Regions from separate parts of the Pseudogracilibacillus sp. SE30717A genome, predicted to be linked through region 3. Evidence: riboswitches for the same ligand, from Rfam matches in the RefSeq annotation. Region 3 holds a riboswitch; each other region holds the start of a gene.

The links. A riboswitch is a leader RNA that binds a small molecule or an ion and turns the genes downstream of it on or off. The one in region 3 is predicted to bind S-adenosylmethionine.
Region 1: it holds a riboswitch for S-adenosylmethionine, as region 3 does, so the genes downstream of both, SPD48_RS08465 (OsmC family protein) here and SPD48_RS07335 (methionine ABC transporter ATP-binding protein) in region 3, are expected to answer to the same signal.
Region 2: it holds a riboswitch for S-adenosylmethionine, as region 3 does, so the genes downstream of both, SPD48_RS01220 (aminotransferase class I/II-fold pyridoxal phosphate-dependent enzyme) here and SPD48_RS07335 (methionine ABC transporter ATP-binding protein) in region 3, are expected to answer to the same signal.
Region 4: it holds a riboswitch for S-adenosylmethionine, as region 3 does, so the genes downstream of both, SPD48_RS05490 (OsmC family protein) here and SPD48_RS07335 (methionine ABC transporter ATP-binding protein) in region 3, are expected to answer to the same signal.

The regions. Positions count from the first base shown of each region.
Region 1 is NZ_JAXHDF010000004.1:298,751-302,788, forward strand. It holds gene SPD48_RS08460 (phosphotransferase enzyme family protein) at 1-766, shown strand, start outside; SAM riboswitch class I at 1,072-1,178, shown strand; gene SPD48_RS08465 (OsmC family protein) at 1,319-1,807, shown strand; gene SPD48_RS08470 (sodium:solute symporter family protein) at 1,807-3,429, shown strand; gene SPD48_RS08475 (cytochrome P450) at 3,633-4,038, opposite strand, start outside.
Region 2 is NZ_JAXHDF010000001.1:265,054-269,091, forward strand. It holds gene SPD48_RS01215 (hybrid sensor histidine kinase/response regulator) at 1-2,091, opposite strand, end outside; SAM riboswitch class I at 2,266-2,385, shown strand; gene SPD48_RS01220 (aminotransferase class I/II-fold pyridoxal phosphate-dependent enzyme) at 2,533-4,038, shown strand, end outside.
Region 3 is NZ_JAXHDF010000004.1:59,336-63,373, forward strand. It holds gene SPD48_RS07325 (MetQ/NlpA family ABC transporter substrate-binding protein) at 1-261, opposite strand, end outside; gene SPD48_RS07330 (methionine ABC transporter permease) at 276-941, opposite strand; gene SPD48_RS07335 (methionine ABC transporter ATP-binding protein) at 931-1,962, opposite strand; SAM riboswitch class I at 2,085-2,199, opposite strand; gene SPD48_RS07340 (thioredoxin family protein) at 2,275-2,592, opposite strand; gene SPD48_RS07345 (topoisomerase) at 2,612-2,968, opposite strand; gene gcvH (glycine cleavage system protein GcvH) at 3,059-3,439, opposite strand; gene SPD48_RS07355 (arsenate reductase family protein) at 3,451-3,816, opposite strand.
Region 4 is NZ_JAXHDF010000003.1:64,606-68,643, reverse strand. It holds gene SPD48_RS05505 (SpaH/EbpB family LPXTG-anchored major pilin) at 1-75, opposite strand, end outside; gene SPD48_RS05500 (sporulation histidine kinase inhibitor Sda) at 344-538, opposite strand; gene SPD48_RS05495 (response regulator transcription factor) at 639-1,361, opposite strand; SAM riboswitch class I at 2,166-2,271, shown strand; gene SPD48_RS05490 (OsmC family protein) at 2,382-2,831, shown strand; gene SPD48_RS05485 (methyl-accepting chemotaxis protein) at 2,996-4,038, opposite strand, start outside.

The DNA.
Region 1 (4,038 bases), 240 kb from region 3:
AGAGGTTATAAACTTAATGATGACACACGGTATTCATACTCCAGCCCCAATACCTTCGAAAAATGGGATGGTAATTGAATTGATAAAGGGTATGAAAAAAGATTTTTATCTTGTTGCATTTTCCTATGTTAAGGGAAAGATTCTACTAGATTACGAGGAAGACAATCAACTTATTAAACAATGGGGTAAGACGTTAGGTAAAATGCATAATATATCAAAAAATTTTGCTTTTAAACTCGATAATTTTTTTGTGGATTGGAATTATGATATAAATTTCGAGAAATTTTCCAAAGGAAAGGGGCAATTAATAGAAAAAAAATGGAGAACATATATGAAGAAGTTATCTTCAATGTCGTGTAACCAAGATATGTATGGTATTGTCCATCACGATTTACATAATCAAAATATAATAATAAGTGATAATAAAATGTACGTATTGGATTTTGGAGATGTTCGAAAAAGTTGGTATGCCTATGATGCTTCCATACCAGTTTTTCATGCGTTAGAAAAAAACAGGAAGAATAAGACGGATAATATTAAATTTTATGAACGATTTACGAAATATTTCTTTGAAGGATATTGTGAAACGTCTAACTTCTCAATTGATCAATTTAAGCTTATTCCGTTCTTTCTCGAGTATAGGTTGCTATATTCATATTTATTTTTTATAAATTCATTTCCATCTAATAAAATGAGTTCTGATATGAAAAATAGTTTGGATCGCATGAGGTATAGAATTGAAAACAATGTACCATTCATTACTTAAGTATTATAATCACAAGCAATTTTAGAGTAATGCGTCATGCTTTCTTAGGCAGGTTTAGATTTAGTAGATATTGCTTTGACACTCTGCTGTTGTGAGTGTTATGTTTTCTTCTAGTAGTTCTCTAAACATTCAAGTTACATTCGAGTCTAAAGGTAAAGGCTCACATGCTGTTATTGCTCCATATCACATATTGGTGTGCTTATTTAATAATCAGCATTTGTTTTTACTCATAAGAAACGTGTTAACAAAATTATTGACTTTTTAAAATGGTAAGTTTATAATCCTATTAATTAAATAATTAAGAAATCTTATTAAGAGAGGCGGAGGGACTGACCCTGCGAAGCCTCAGCAACCAGCAATTTTTTGTATGGTGCTAATTTCAGAAGAATACTTTGTATTCTGAAGATGAGATGAAATGTTCGTGGTTTTATATACATGCCCTTCTCTCATCATTTCGAGAGGAGGGCTTTTCTTATTGATTAAATGAAAACAGGAAATTTACACCTTTAAATACCACTAAATTTATACGAATACTTATAGGAGGAATTAGACTTGAACACAGAAAAAACTAACTCATCAAACAAAAATCATAGGAAAATTATAGCAAGTTGTAAAAGAACTGGTGAAATGAAGAGTATAAATACCGTTCGAAATTTTTCCTTTCCTATTGACGAACCAATTAAATTAGGCGGAAGTGATGAAGCACCAACTCCTATGGAATATATTTTAGGTTCATTTAATGGATGTATCTTAATTGTTGTGGAAACAATCGCTAAAGAAATTGGATTTACATTTAAAAGCTTGCGATCAGAATCAGTTGGAACAATCGATCGACGAGGCATGCAAGGGGTTGATAATATTAGCCCTCATTTTCAAAATGTAACAAATACTATATGGTTTGAAACAACTGAAAGTGTACATCGAATTCCAGAACTAAAAAAACTCGTTCAAAAAAGATGCCCGGCCTATAATTTATTCTTGGACGCAGGGATTAACATAACATTGGATTGGATTTATCTCGAAAAAGGCGGTGAGCAATAATGACTTCATATGGATGGTGGTTAATAATATTTGCGATTGTTTACACATTTGGATTAATTTTAGCAGGACAAATTTCAAGAAAAAAAGCTAATAAGACTGGATACTTTGTCGGAGGTCGTTCATTTAATAAATGGATCGTTGCTTTTTGCATTACAGGCTTATTCTCGGGCTCTACTTTTATTTCCATTCTAGAGTTATCTTACCTAACAGGAGTATCAGCTATCTGGTATGGGGTTGCGGAGACTGTCCAAGTATTGATCATCGCTTTTATCATTATTGGGCCATTTCGCGAAAAATTAGTTGTCACTGTTTCAGGTTTAATTGGAGACCGTTATGGAAGAGCAGCACTTGGGATTGGTGGCGCTATTACCGCCTTTGCTTTTCCAATGTGGTCAGTTGCTACCGCAATCGCTTTCGCTTCAGCCGTCCATGTGTTTACTGGAATTTCATTAACATTATCAGTCGCCTTTACTGCGTTTCTATTATATCTTTATTTGAAAGCTGGAGGCATGTGGTCAATCGCCCTCACTCAAACAATGAACTTTTTTGTTTTTATTATTATGTTCATCATCGGCATACTAGCATTTTTTATCAATCCTGGAATTGATGGTCTACGCTCATTTGCAGTCTCAAACCCAGCAATGTTTCAATTAGATAGTGCCGGAATTCAAGTAATTGTGGCTTGGTTTGGTACATTTTTGGTCAATGTCATTTTAGCGCAAGCTGCTTTTCAAATGGCTTTATCCTGCCGTACACCTGAAGAAGGACAAAAAGGATTAAAGTTAGCTGCCGTCTTTGGTATTCCTTTTATCTTTTTTGGTATTTTATTCGGAATCTCAGCAGCGATCGTCGTTCCAGAAACAACGCTTGGATTAGTAGCTTTACCACAATATTTAATGGAAGTTCTTCCTGCTCCACTTGTTGGATTATTTTTCCTTGGTATCTGGGCTTGTGCATTAAGTTGGGGAGCACCTTGCCAATTTTCTGGAGCGACCAGTTTAGGTAAAGATGTTGGTGGAGCACTTTATCCTAAAGCAACATCAGAACAGCTTATTACGTATACTCAACGTTCCCTATTGGTGCTGACAGGATTGATGATTATATTTGGTATGTTAAGAACAGAACAAGCTGCATGGTGGAATATTTTAGCATGGACAATGAGAAACTCTGCTACCTTTGCTCCTGTTGTTGCGGTATTGTTTTGGAGAGTAGCAACGAAAGAAGCCGTGATTGGTTCAATGATTTTTGGATTTCTATCTGGCATCACATGGTACCATCTTGGTGGCTGGGCTCCAAATGAATTCTATTTAAATATTCATCCGGTTTGGATTGGAATGTCAGCGAATATAAGTGTTTTAGCTCTTATTACATTGATCCAACAGGCAGCTAACTTGGAATTCAATTTCCTTTCATCAAAGTCGAGAAAAGGGCACTATGCATTATTCTCCGGTTTATTAGTTTTAATTGCTTTAGTATTAAAATTTCATGTTATATACGAATATGGATTGCTTGGGATATTCCTCTTCTCGATTCTTCTGTGTTTATTTATAGCAACAATTATCTACGTACCATCAACAAAAACTGTTTTACCTTACGAACATAAGGTTGTGAAAGCAAAATAGTTAACTCAGTTGGGAAGCTATTTGTAATAGAATAGCTTCTTTTTTGTGAAAATAGAAGTTAATAAAGGTTGAAATTTGTTACGAAGAAAACAAATTTTTTTATACTTTATATGATAAAAGAGCAGATAAAGCATAGGAGCTAGGATAGAAGTTATCCTAGCACTTTTTTTTGCAGCTTACATTTAAACTTGTACACACTTTTTTTAAATACGTTGAACATCCTGTATTATAAATCCGCTTTTTGGTACACTAGGCATTCGCCTGACGCTCATATTGAGATTCTGTTTAGGCACCGTATAATCCATTTTATTGACCATGATATCCAAGCATGTTTTCATCACTTCGATTGTTAACCATTCACCTGCGCACCGATGCCCTGTAATATAATCGCCTCCACCTTGGGGGATGAAATCAAATGGACTTTTATCCCAGTCTTTAAAACGGTCGGAATTAAAGTTACTTGGATTTTCCCATAAGTCTGGATGATGATTATTACCATACACATCTAATAACACAAGCGTTCCTTCCTTGAAATCATGTCCTCCCCATAGAAAATCTTTTTTTACAATGGCGGGAACAAGCGGAAAAAATGGATAATACCTCCGAACC
Region 2 (4,038 bases), on a different contig from region 3:
AGCAAGTATTCTAGCTTTTTTACTAGTCAACTCAGGCTTTTGTTCTGATAAATCTACTAATTTGTCATGATCCATCTCATAAGAAGCTGCAACTTCTTGTATACTCTCAATCTTTGTAGATGTTTCTTTAGCCAGTGGAATGGTGAAACTGAATGTTGATCCTTTTCCCATACTCGATTTTACTGAGATTTCTCCCCCATGTAATTCGACCAACTGTTTACAAATATATAAACCTAGGCCCAACCCACCCTCAAATACGGTCGGATTTTTCTCTTCCTGTTGGTAAGGTTTAAAAATTGATTCCTGTACTTGCTCGCTCATACCGATTCCTGTATCAGTCACTGTTATTTTTGCAAATTTCTCCCTATAGGTTGCATCTATTGTTATATTACCTTCATTAGTGTACTTAACTGCATTATGTAGCAGATTAAACAAGATTTGGATTAGTCGGTGTTGATCTGCATAAACAGATGGAAACGACTTTGGGATTTTTAAAATTACTTTAAGCTTTTTATTTTCCATCATAAAACGTATCATGTCGATTACACCTGAAACAACGGAATGAAGGTTAATTGGCTGATTTCTTAAATGAATCTTATTATCCTTCAACCTCGATAAATCAAGTAAATCATTTAACGTAAATGACATATGTTGACCTACTCGGACAAGCAATTTTAAACTGTTCTGGTCATCTACTGACAATGAATTTGACTTATTATTTAATATCGTTTGAGCAATATTAATGACTCCATGAAGCGGGTTGCGTAATTCATGGGATGTATTCGCTAAGAATTCGTCTTTAGCTTTATCCGCTCTTTTCAGTTCTCTCGATTGTTTTACATTTAATTGCATGACACTTGTTTGACGCTTAAAGAGGAATCCCGCAAAAGCCATAATAGCTATTAAATAATCCACCGGATAATAAGGTATATCTATCAGACCCATATTAAGAGCCAAACCCCATAAAACATTGTATAAATTAACGACATTAGCAATTAATATAAATATAGCATCGGAATCGCCCTTTTTAATTATCTGAAGTACAATAATAAAAATGAATGTATACGAAATCACATTTGTTAACATAATTCCATAACCGACAAACATCATGTATGATGACGGAATAATAAATAAAGCAAGCGTTAGAAGCACATATGTTACAAATAATACATTAAAGAAAGCTTGGGCTAAGTTAAACACATATTTTATAAATTTAAGAATAAAATAGACAGTCCCGGCGAATGACAAATAGATTAGTTTCAGTGACCATTCAGCGTTAATTGGAAACCAATTGAGGATTAATTTATCATCATCAACTATGACTGAAAAGGCAGCAAAAATAAGTAAAAAACCGAAATATACTAGTTCTTTATGAAATACATTCCGCCCCATAATATATAAACCAAAAGCATAGGCACTATGTACAAGCAAGATTAAAACGACCATTAACTGTGCACTATGTGCAAAAAACAGGTTCTTTTCTACAGCGTCTCCTAATCCGAATTTAACAGGGTTGGGAATTCCTCCTGCAAACGTGTTTTCATAGTTAGCTACTTCAATTACTAGTTCTATTTCATCACTATCCGCATGAAAAAAAGCTTTATAGATTCCCAGCTTACTTTCGTAATGACTAATTGTATCTGAAGGTAAACCTGATTCTGTTACTAATTGTCCATTAACATACACGCTTGCCGCTGATTCAAGATCCTTAAAAATTAATCCATAATTCCCCTGTTCATTTATACTATCGACAGTCGGTAAAAGTATTTTTAATCGATAGGTGCCATAGTTTATTTCCTTATCTTCATCCATGCTATTCCATAATCCTGGTACAATCGTATAGTTATCTGCTGGAACAAAATTTGAATGGATAAATTGATTCGGATAAAACTCCCACTCCCCATTGAGTGTAATTGTCTGACTATCTGTAAAGTTCCACTCCCTTAAATCTATAACTCCCTTTTCCGCGTGAGGATGGTCGGGAGTTTTGTGGTAAAAAATCCACCCAATACGAAAGGTTGTTAATACAAGTAAGAAAATACTTATTAAAAGAAATATTTTTTTATAGGAAATTTTATTATTAGTCAACATCGTTTCTCAACCCTTCATCAAAAACGGATAATTAAACTAATTATCAGTGAAGGTACTTACTTTTACAAGATTAATTTTCAATCTAAATATTTTATTATTCAATTAATTCCAAGTTTTATAGTTGACATTCTATATGCAACCTGTATAATAATTAGTAATTTCAAATATGAACATCTCTTATCAAGAGTGACGGAGGGAATAGGCCCGATGAAGTCCAGCAACCATAAAAGGTTTTTATAAAATCTTTTAAAGGTGCCAAATCCTACAGACACAATTTAGTCTGGAAGATAAGAGGAGGAAACGGTTTTTTACACAACACCCTCTTCTATCTTTCGTAGAAGAGGGTTTTTATTTATCCTCCTCTACATTGAAAGTGATTTACATTGCTTTAATTAAAGAAATAGAGATGTATTCTCTAAAATCCAAGGAGGAGTTTTATCTATGTCAGAATTCAAGTTTCAAAAGGACGATACGATTCTATTACACGGAGGTCAAGAGCCGGATCCAGTTACAGGTTCACGTGCGGTACCAATTCATCAAACAACATCTTATGTTTTTCGCGATACAGAGCATGCTAAAAATTTATTTGGACTTGCGGAAACAGGAAATATTTATACGAGAATTATGAACCCGACAACAGATGCATTTGAGCAACGAGTTGCTTTATTAGAAGATGGAACTGCTGCAGTGGCAACTTCTTCTGGAATGGCAGCTATTACGTATGCTATTTTAAACGTTGCAAGTGCTGGAGATGAAATTGTCGCAGACAGTAATTTATATGGAGGCACATACAATCTATTTGTTCATACATTACCTCGTTTTGGTATTAACGTAAAAATAGTTGATGGAACAAATCCAGATGAAGTTAAAGCTGCCATTACCGATAAAACAAAAGCAATTTTTGGGGAGACAATAACGAATCCTAGTTTACATGTTTTCGATATTGAAACAATAGCTACTATTGCACATGATCATGGAATTCCTTTAATTATCGATAATACATTTGCTCCAAAGTTTGCAAAGCCAATCCAGTGGGGGGCCGATATTGTTGTTCATTCTGCAACAAAGTGGATTGGGGGACACGGAACATCAATTGGTGGTGTAGTTGTAGATGGTGGTCGCTTCAATTGGAATAGCGAAAAATTCCCGGGTTTTACTGAACCTGACGAAAGCTATGGTGGCGTCCGATTCGCAGATCTTGGTCCCGTCGCTTTTGCCCTTCGCCTACGGGTTCAATTATTAAGGGATACAGGAGCTTCCATTAGTCCACATAATGCATTTTTATTACTGCAAGGGCTAGAAACCTTGCATGTCCGTCTAAAGCGTCATAATGAAAATGCGCTAAAAGTTGCAGGTTACTTACAAAGTCATCCTGCTGTTGAGTGGGTTAATTTTCCTGGATTACAAGATCATCCTTCCCATGAATTAGCTAATAAATATTTTTCTTCTGGATATGGCTCTGTCATTACGTTTGGTATTAAAGGCGGTCTAGAAGCTGGGAAAAAATTAATTGATTCCATTGATCTATGGTCACATGTAGCAAATGTCGGGGATGCAAAATCGCTTATCATTCATCCTGCGTCAACAACACATCAACAATTAAGCCCAGAAGATTTAAAGAAAAGTGGGGTAACAGAAGAACTTGTCAGATTATCTGTTGGAATTGAGTCAATAGAGGATATCATTCAAACACTAGATGAAGCTATTAAAAAAGCTACAGGAATTTCAACGATAGAAACAACGGAAGAAGATGCAATTAAATGGTTGTTTTCTACACCATTTGATCGTAGTGCAGGTTTAAGACAAAAAACAATCGCTTTAAAAGAAAATAGCAACTTAAAGGAAACATTAAATGCACTTGAAAATCGAGGATATAAAATAATTAATCTTGAAGAAGCTAACGAAGATGATATCATTGACGTCATTGTTACCGACGAACCATTATCT
Region 3 (4,038 bases):
AGCTAAATCATCATTTGGTAAAATATAATCCTCATATGGCTCAATCTCAAGCGTTATTCCTTTTTCAGCTAAAATCGGTTGTGCTTTTTCTAAAATTTCCGCATGTGGGATACTGGAAGCTCCTATCTTAATAGTTACTTCTTGATCTGTTTCTGCTTTATCATCATTTGTTGCTTCTTCAGCTTTGTCTGTATTTCCGCCACCACAAGCTGCTAATACTAAAATTAGTAGAACGGAAAATAATGCAAGTAGTTTTTTCATTTAATAAATCCCCTTTATCTTTTGTCTAGTTTTTTTGACGTGAAGTCACCAATAAACTGGAATATAAATACTATAAGTACAATAATAACGGAACAAATAAACACAATATCAAAGGCTCTACGCTGGAAACCAGCATAATATGCATAACTTCCAAGTCCTCCTGCACCAATTGCACCTGCCATCGCCGTATAACCGATAAGTGCAATTGCCGTAACAGTTATACCTGAAATTAATGCGGGCATCGACTCGGGAAGCAAAACCTTAAATATAATTGAACGTGTACTAGCTCCCATAGATTGTGCTGCCTCAATAACACCTTTGTCTATTTCTTTTAGAGCAATCTCCACTAATCTTCCATAGAATGGAGCAGCACCAATAATTAAAGCTGGCAACGCTGCATTCGGCCCTCTTATCGTCCCAATTAAAAAGTACGTAAATGGGAACAAAAGTAAGATCAAGATTATAAATGGGACTGCACGAAACACATTGACAAGAGTAGCTGTGATAAAATTAATTACTTTATTTTCCCAAAGACCGTCTTTGGCAGTGAGATATAATAGTAATCCAAGTAACACGCCTAAAATAAATGTTCCAGTTAGCGCTATTAACGTCATATAAAACGTTTCATACGTCGCTGTCATGAGTTTGTCCCAATCTAAATTAGCAAAATCAAGTGTCATCTCGAATCACCTCTACTTCCACTGAGGCTTTTTTAATGAAATTAATAGCTTCATTGATTTCGTCTTTATTTCCTACCATTTGAACAATTAAAATGCCCAATATGCCATTTTGTGTTTGTGTGATTTTCCCTTGGATTATATTCGTATCAATAGAAAACTTTTTTGACACTTCACTTATTAAAGCTTCATTTGCAAATGTTCCTAAAAAATGGAGACGTAGTACTTTGCCACGTTTCTCTACATGTTCTAGGATATTATCAACACTCTCTTCAACATCTGGATTTGCCATGACTTGTTCCACAAATTTTTTCGTTACAGCTTGTTCAGGTTGAGAAAATACATCCAAAACATTTCCTGTCTCTACAATTTTTCCTTTTTCCATAACTGCTACCCGATTACATATTTTGCGAATCACATGCATCTCATGCGTTATTAAAATAATGGTAAGACCAAGTTTTTTATTAATATCGACTAGCAAATCAAGGATAGAATTCGTAGTTTCTGGATCCAGTGCTGAAGTCGCTTCATCGCAGAGGAGAACTTTCGGATCGTTAGCAAGCGCACGAGCAATCCCTACTCTTTGCTTTTGTCCTCCACTTAATTGAGATGGATAAGCTTTTTCTCTGCCAGTAAGACCGACTAAATCGATCAGTTCTTGAACTCTTTTAGTTCGTTCTGTTTTCGGAACTCCAGCTATTTCTAGTGGAAAAGCAATGTTCTCTTCTGTTGTTCGTGACCATAAAAGATTAAAATGTTGGAAAATCATCCCGATTTCTTGGCGAGCCTGTCTTAAATTTCTGCCTTTTAATTTTGTCATCTCTTTACCATCAATAATAATGGATCCATCTGAAGGCTCTTCCAAGCGATTAAGTAACCGTACTAGTGTACTTTTCCCCGCGCCACTATACCCTATTACACCAAAGATTTCGCCTTCTTTTATTTCTAGAGATAAGGAATCTACTGCTGTAATTGGTTTTTTATCTAGTGTAAAAACTTTCTTTAAATTTTGTATTGAAATCATGATGAGACCTCCTTTAACACGATTGAATTGGGGGAAAACTGTGATTCATCCTGCAACTCAAATACAAATAAAAAAGTCCTTCCGTAAGAGAACAGAAAGACTTACAAATCTATCTTCACATTCTCTCATCTATCAAAGCATTTGCTTTGCAGGATTTAGCACCTTTCAATTTTGGAATTAAAATTGAAGGTTGCCGCGAGTTCACAGGGCCAGTCCCTCCATCGCTCTTCATAAGAGTTAATAGATATTTTATTATTATCGATAACACTTGCCAATATAACATTAAATCTAATTAGATGTCAAACAATACGTTTATTCTAGTCGAAAAAGATCTGATGCGTAAGTCCATACATAGTGATATATATTTGAAATAGAATAGAAAGTATATACCTTTTCCTTTACTTCATTATCTTTCATAATAAACAAGCAAGGTACACTTTCCACCTTATATTTCTGCATAAACTCAGGATATAATGACGCATTCATCTCATAAAAAATAGTTTGCTGATGATTTGTTTCAATTTTTTCTAAAAAGGTTCGTGCTACATGACATGTTCCACAAAAAGGAGTATGAATAAATAATAAATAATCATCTTTTTCTTCTAATTGTTCTGCAGTTATTGCTTGCAAGAGAATCACCAGTTTCTTTTCACATCAAATAGAATGGATCTATTTGAAAATTATGTTTAACAAGTTCATTTGCAATGATATTTTCAGGAGTTAATTCTACTTGTTGATATTCTTCCGGGATATACATCTGAATAGCATTGGGTAATTCAACTGTTAATTGTCTTCTTAACTTTATTCCCGATTCATCCGCATCAACAAAAATATATACATCACGATAATCTAGATCATATTCATACAACATTTCATCAAACTTTTCCACACCAAATGTTCCATGTGTACAAATGATATCAATTTCTTCTCTAATTATTTTCTGTACATGCAGTTTGTCTGACAAACCTTCAACAATAATAACTTTTTTATCATGTAAATTACCCAATGCTTTTCCCCCAATTTCAAGGTAGACATCGTTAGTCCTTATAAAAAGCTACTGCACCCTGTTTTATTGTGGGTGCGAGTAGCTATTTTATTATTCGGAAATATAGGCATTATATTCTTCAGAGGAAAGTAGTTCATCTAGTTCTTCATCAGCAGACGGTTCAATAACGATCATCCATGCTTGTTCATAAGGCGATTCATTGACATACTCTGGATTATCTTCCAAGTCCGCGTTAACTTCTACGACGGTACCACTGATTGGCGCATACAATTCTGAAACTGTCTTTACAGATTCAACACTTCCAAAAGGCTCATTCACTTCAATCGTATCGCCTACTTCTGGAAGTTCAACAAATACGATATCCCCTAATTCGTCCTGCGCAAAGTCAGTAATTCCAATCCTAACATCGCTTCCTTCTCTTCTTACCCATTCATGCTCTTTCGAATAAAGTAAATCCGTTGGTAAACTCATCCTAATACCTCCTATTTAGTTTCTAACCAATTAGCTTCAAACTCTTCTTCTTTAAAACCAACTGTTACCTTCTCACCTTCTGTTACAATCGGTCGTTTAATCAACATTCCATTCGATGCGAGATAGCCTACCATCTCTTCGATAGTCGCATCTTTTATTTTATCTTTCATATTTTCTTCTCGGTATACTTTTCCACTCGTATTAAAGAACCTCCGTGCAGGGAGTTTACTTTTTTCAATCATATCTAACAACTCTTTTTCACTCGGTGGATTTTCTACAATATGTATTAAATTATATGTAAGATCATGATCGTCTAACCACTTTTTTGCTTTTTTACAAGATCCGCAATTCGGATACCAGTACATCGTAAGAGTCATTGTGCACCTCCATAATTTGAGATTTATGATGATTATAACAAATATATAGCGATTAATCAGTCCTGAGCTCACCGATTATAACTTTTTATGCTAATTGACAGCGCTAATAATTTTTCGGCGAATTGCATTTGGATAACGGCGAAGTAGCTTCTAATATCGGCGGTCGGAGCGATTTTAACGGCGGTGGACTAAATATAACGGCGCTAATAACTTTATCGGCGG
Region 4 (4,038 bases), on a different contig from region 3:
CTGCCCAATAGCTGATAATCCAAATTGTGAACTTATTAGCATAATAATTAGAATCAGTGGAAATACCTTTTTCACAATATTTTGCCCTCCTTAGAAGAAAATCCATCACTTTACGGTCACAGTCTTGGTAAAAACCTCAAGCTAAAAAAATCACCCTCTTACATTTTTTTAGTCAATAGAATTGCCGAAAATTTCATGCATTGATTACCTATTATCACCACCCTTAATGCCATAATCTATGTGAGTCAGACTTCAAATAAATTGAAGTTAGTCGTTTGCAGTTTTATTATTTCAAAACGGCGATAGTAACTGATGGATTATTCAATACTTTATTCCAAAGTCGTTATTTCATCCTTAGCTTTACTAGCTTTTTATTATTACTCTTATGAAAAAAGACTAATTGGTTTAAATCATCAGAAACAATTAGTCCTCTTTTGTTTAACTCCTTTTCGAGTAAACTTATAAATTCAGATTCTAAATTTAATTCTTTTGCTTTTAAATATGCATGAACTAACAAACGATCATCTAAGTTGTTCATTTGTAGTCATCCTTTACCCTAGTAATATAAACACTATATTTCTTTCAAATATGTAAAAATAACAATTATATTGAATTTACAGTGAAGTATTAACCATTTATCACGGCTCTAGATATTCTATCCTTTCATTTCTAACACCGTTATTTACTCTTTCTATTTTTACCCAGCCATTTCTAATGGCTAATAGTACTGCATTTGTACGATCATTTACATGCATTTTCCCTAATATGTTTCGAACATGAGTTTTGACTGTATACTCAGTGATCCCAAGTTTTTCTGCAATCTTCAGATTACTATCGCCTTCAACAAGAAGCTCTAATATCTCACATTCTCTAATCGTTAATATATGTAATGGTCTTTGAATGTCACTATCTAGGTCTTTCAATTGATATTTCCTTCGTAATTTTGTGAATTCTTTAGCTAAACCATCACTTACATTCGGGTGTAGCCAATATTTACCTTCAACTATGGATAACATTGCGTCAATTAATAATTCACTTTGCATTGACCTTAATAAAAACCCTCGGGCACCTAAAATAAGTGCTTCTATCATATAGTCAACGTCGTAATCATTTCCTGATAATAAGATGATCTTAGTATCCGGTGTATTAAATTGATTTAAATTTTTTAACTCAACCAATTGTACGTCGATTACTAACAAATTTGGTTTAAATGTATTTATGACTTTTAAAGCATCATGCTTACATTTTCCAAGAGCAATTACTTCTATAAAAGATATTGATTCTAAGATTTTTTTTAAACCATCGAGAAATAACTTATGACTGTCTATTAATGCGATTGTTATTTTCTCTTTACCATCCAAAATTTAATCACACCTTAACATTATGAAATTTTATAAATATAACATCGAATTATTAAACATCCATAATAGATATAATTCATTACATATTTTACACTAATCCTTTAGTTTCAAGGAAATACTTATGCATAATTATACTCTCTTTACTCGACAAATAAATCACCCTTAAGAGGTATAAAAATACATATCTTTCTATTTGAATTGTATATTTGTAAATATATTTTAATAGAATAGACATGAAATTGTATCATTCAAACGTTTCTTAGCTACGTTACTCTATTCGACACGAACATTTATATTTTTTAACAGTTCTAATTTATGGGAATTGAAAAGTTATTAAGGACCAGTCATTATGACCTACTGGAATAAAGTATTAGTTCTTTAGGCTATAGTTTGGTTTTTAAAAGTTTGTGTAAAGTTAAATAGAAACCTATACACTTTAGTTTTTTAATTCTACCTACCATGATTTATATAAGTTCTATGTAGAAAACAATTCATCCCATAAGAGGTTTTACCGATTTATAAATATATTTAACCAGACCTATTTTCTTTATATAAGAATTTGGTACCATTACTTAACTCTTGCCAAATAAATATTTTAATAGTTGTTTTTAATCATATAGGCCGTTCCTTATTGAAAAAATAAGAAGATTAATACAAAACAAAAGAACGGTTCTATTTGCAGAACCAGCCCTCCAAATATTAACTAATTATTTTTTTATAAACCAAAACCAATTAACCCGATAAAAATGATTGACATTATTATTATACTCGTATATATTAGTAACTAATTAAATAAACGCAATTTTCTTATCTAGAGAGGTGGAGGGACTGGCCCTACGATACCTCGGCAACAGACTGCATCAGTACTGTGCCAATTCCAGCAGACTATCCATTGTCTGAAAGATGAGAAGGGGAATCAAATTATATATTTAGCCCTCTTCTAGTCGGAAGAGGGCTTTTTATTTTTCTTCTTCAAAATAAGAAAAAGCGGCTTATTTAAAAAATGAAGGAGGAATTAACATGGCAACAGTAACATTTAAATCAGATGTAAAATGGGCAAAAGAAGGAGTATTATCGATCGCAGACATTGGTGGAAAGGAAGTAATCATCGATGAGCCACCTAGTCTAGGAGGAACAGACAAAGGACCAAACCCTGTGGAATACATATTAGCAGCACTCGGTGGTTGCATTAATGTGCTCGTCACATCTTTTGCAGGGAAAATTGATGTGGAAGTAGAAGATGTAGAAGTTCATCTCGAGGGGGACCTGGATCCAGATGGCTTTTTAGGGAAAAATCCAAATGTACGTCCCGGTTATGAAGAAATCCGTTATTCGATTTCACTGAAATCACCCTCCCCGCAAGCAAATATTGATGCACTACTTGCTCATGTTGATCAAGTATGCCCAGTCAAAGATACACTCACGGGAACACGTGTGATTCATACAGAAAATAAGCAAGCAACAATCTAGATTATAAAGGCTTATGGGAAATATAAACCATAAGCCTTTTCAATAAGGATTCTACTTCAATCGTAAACTAATACTTACGCACGGCATTGTTAGAAGTATTCCTTCTAAAACAATTTTGTCATCGATGATTTTTTACCACTACCATAATTTCTATTTTTCATGTATTAAAGTTTAAAGTGATGAACCAGGTCATTCAATTCCGTGGCTAAGTTCGCTAATTCTTTTGAGTTCACAGCTACTTCTTCCATTGCAGCACTAGTCTGTTGTGTGGATGCAGAGGTTTGCTCCACTCCGGCAGCTGATTCTTCTGAAATTGCCGCAATATCTTCAATCGTGCCATTCATCTCATAGCTATTTGTCGCGATACTAGCCAAACTTGAAGAAACAATTTTTACATTGTCGACCATGTCGGTAACAGCTTTATTAATTCCATCAAATTTTTCACTTGTTGTTTCAATTTCATTTGTACCTTGCTCTACTTGTTTATATCCGTCTAGCAAGGTATTGGTTACTGAGTTTGATTCTGTTTGAACATTCGATACGATCGTTGTAATATCTGTGACAGATTCTGAAACTTGTTCGGCCAGTTTTCTAACTTCGTCTGCAACCACTGCAAAGCCTGCTCCATGTTCCCCAGCTCGTGCGGCTTCAATAGCAGCATTTAAAGCAAGCAAATTCGTTTGTTCAGCAATATCCTGGATAACAGAAACCAACTTCGATATTTCCTGTGATTGAGCATCTAATCCTTTTACTTTTTCCACAGCCTCTTGAACGATTTGATCAATTTTACCCATTTGACGTTTAGAAGATTCCATCAACTGACTACCTTCATTTGTAATGCCTAGGACTTCTCTAGAAGAATCATAAATAAGTTCTCCATGTTCATTTGCTTTCTCAACTTCTTTTGCATAATCCTGCATTGTTGTGGCTAAATCACTAATACCATTAGCTTGTGTTTCAGTTCCAGATGCGATTTCTTCCATCGTAGTAGCTATCTGATCAGATCCAATCTTTACCTCATTAGAAGACTGATTTAATTCTTCAGTTCGGCTTGTTATTGTTTCCGAAGCATTAGAAATGCCGTAAATCATTTCTTTTAGCTTTTCCTGCATCTGGTTCAAGGCGGTCGCAAGTTGAGCCGTCTCGTCTTTTGTTTTAATATTAATTTGCTCCTGTGATAAATCACCATTTGCCAAATAATCCATTC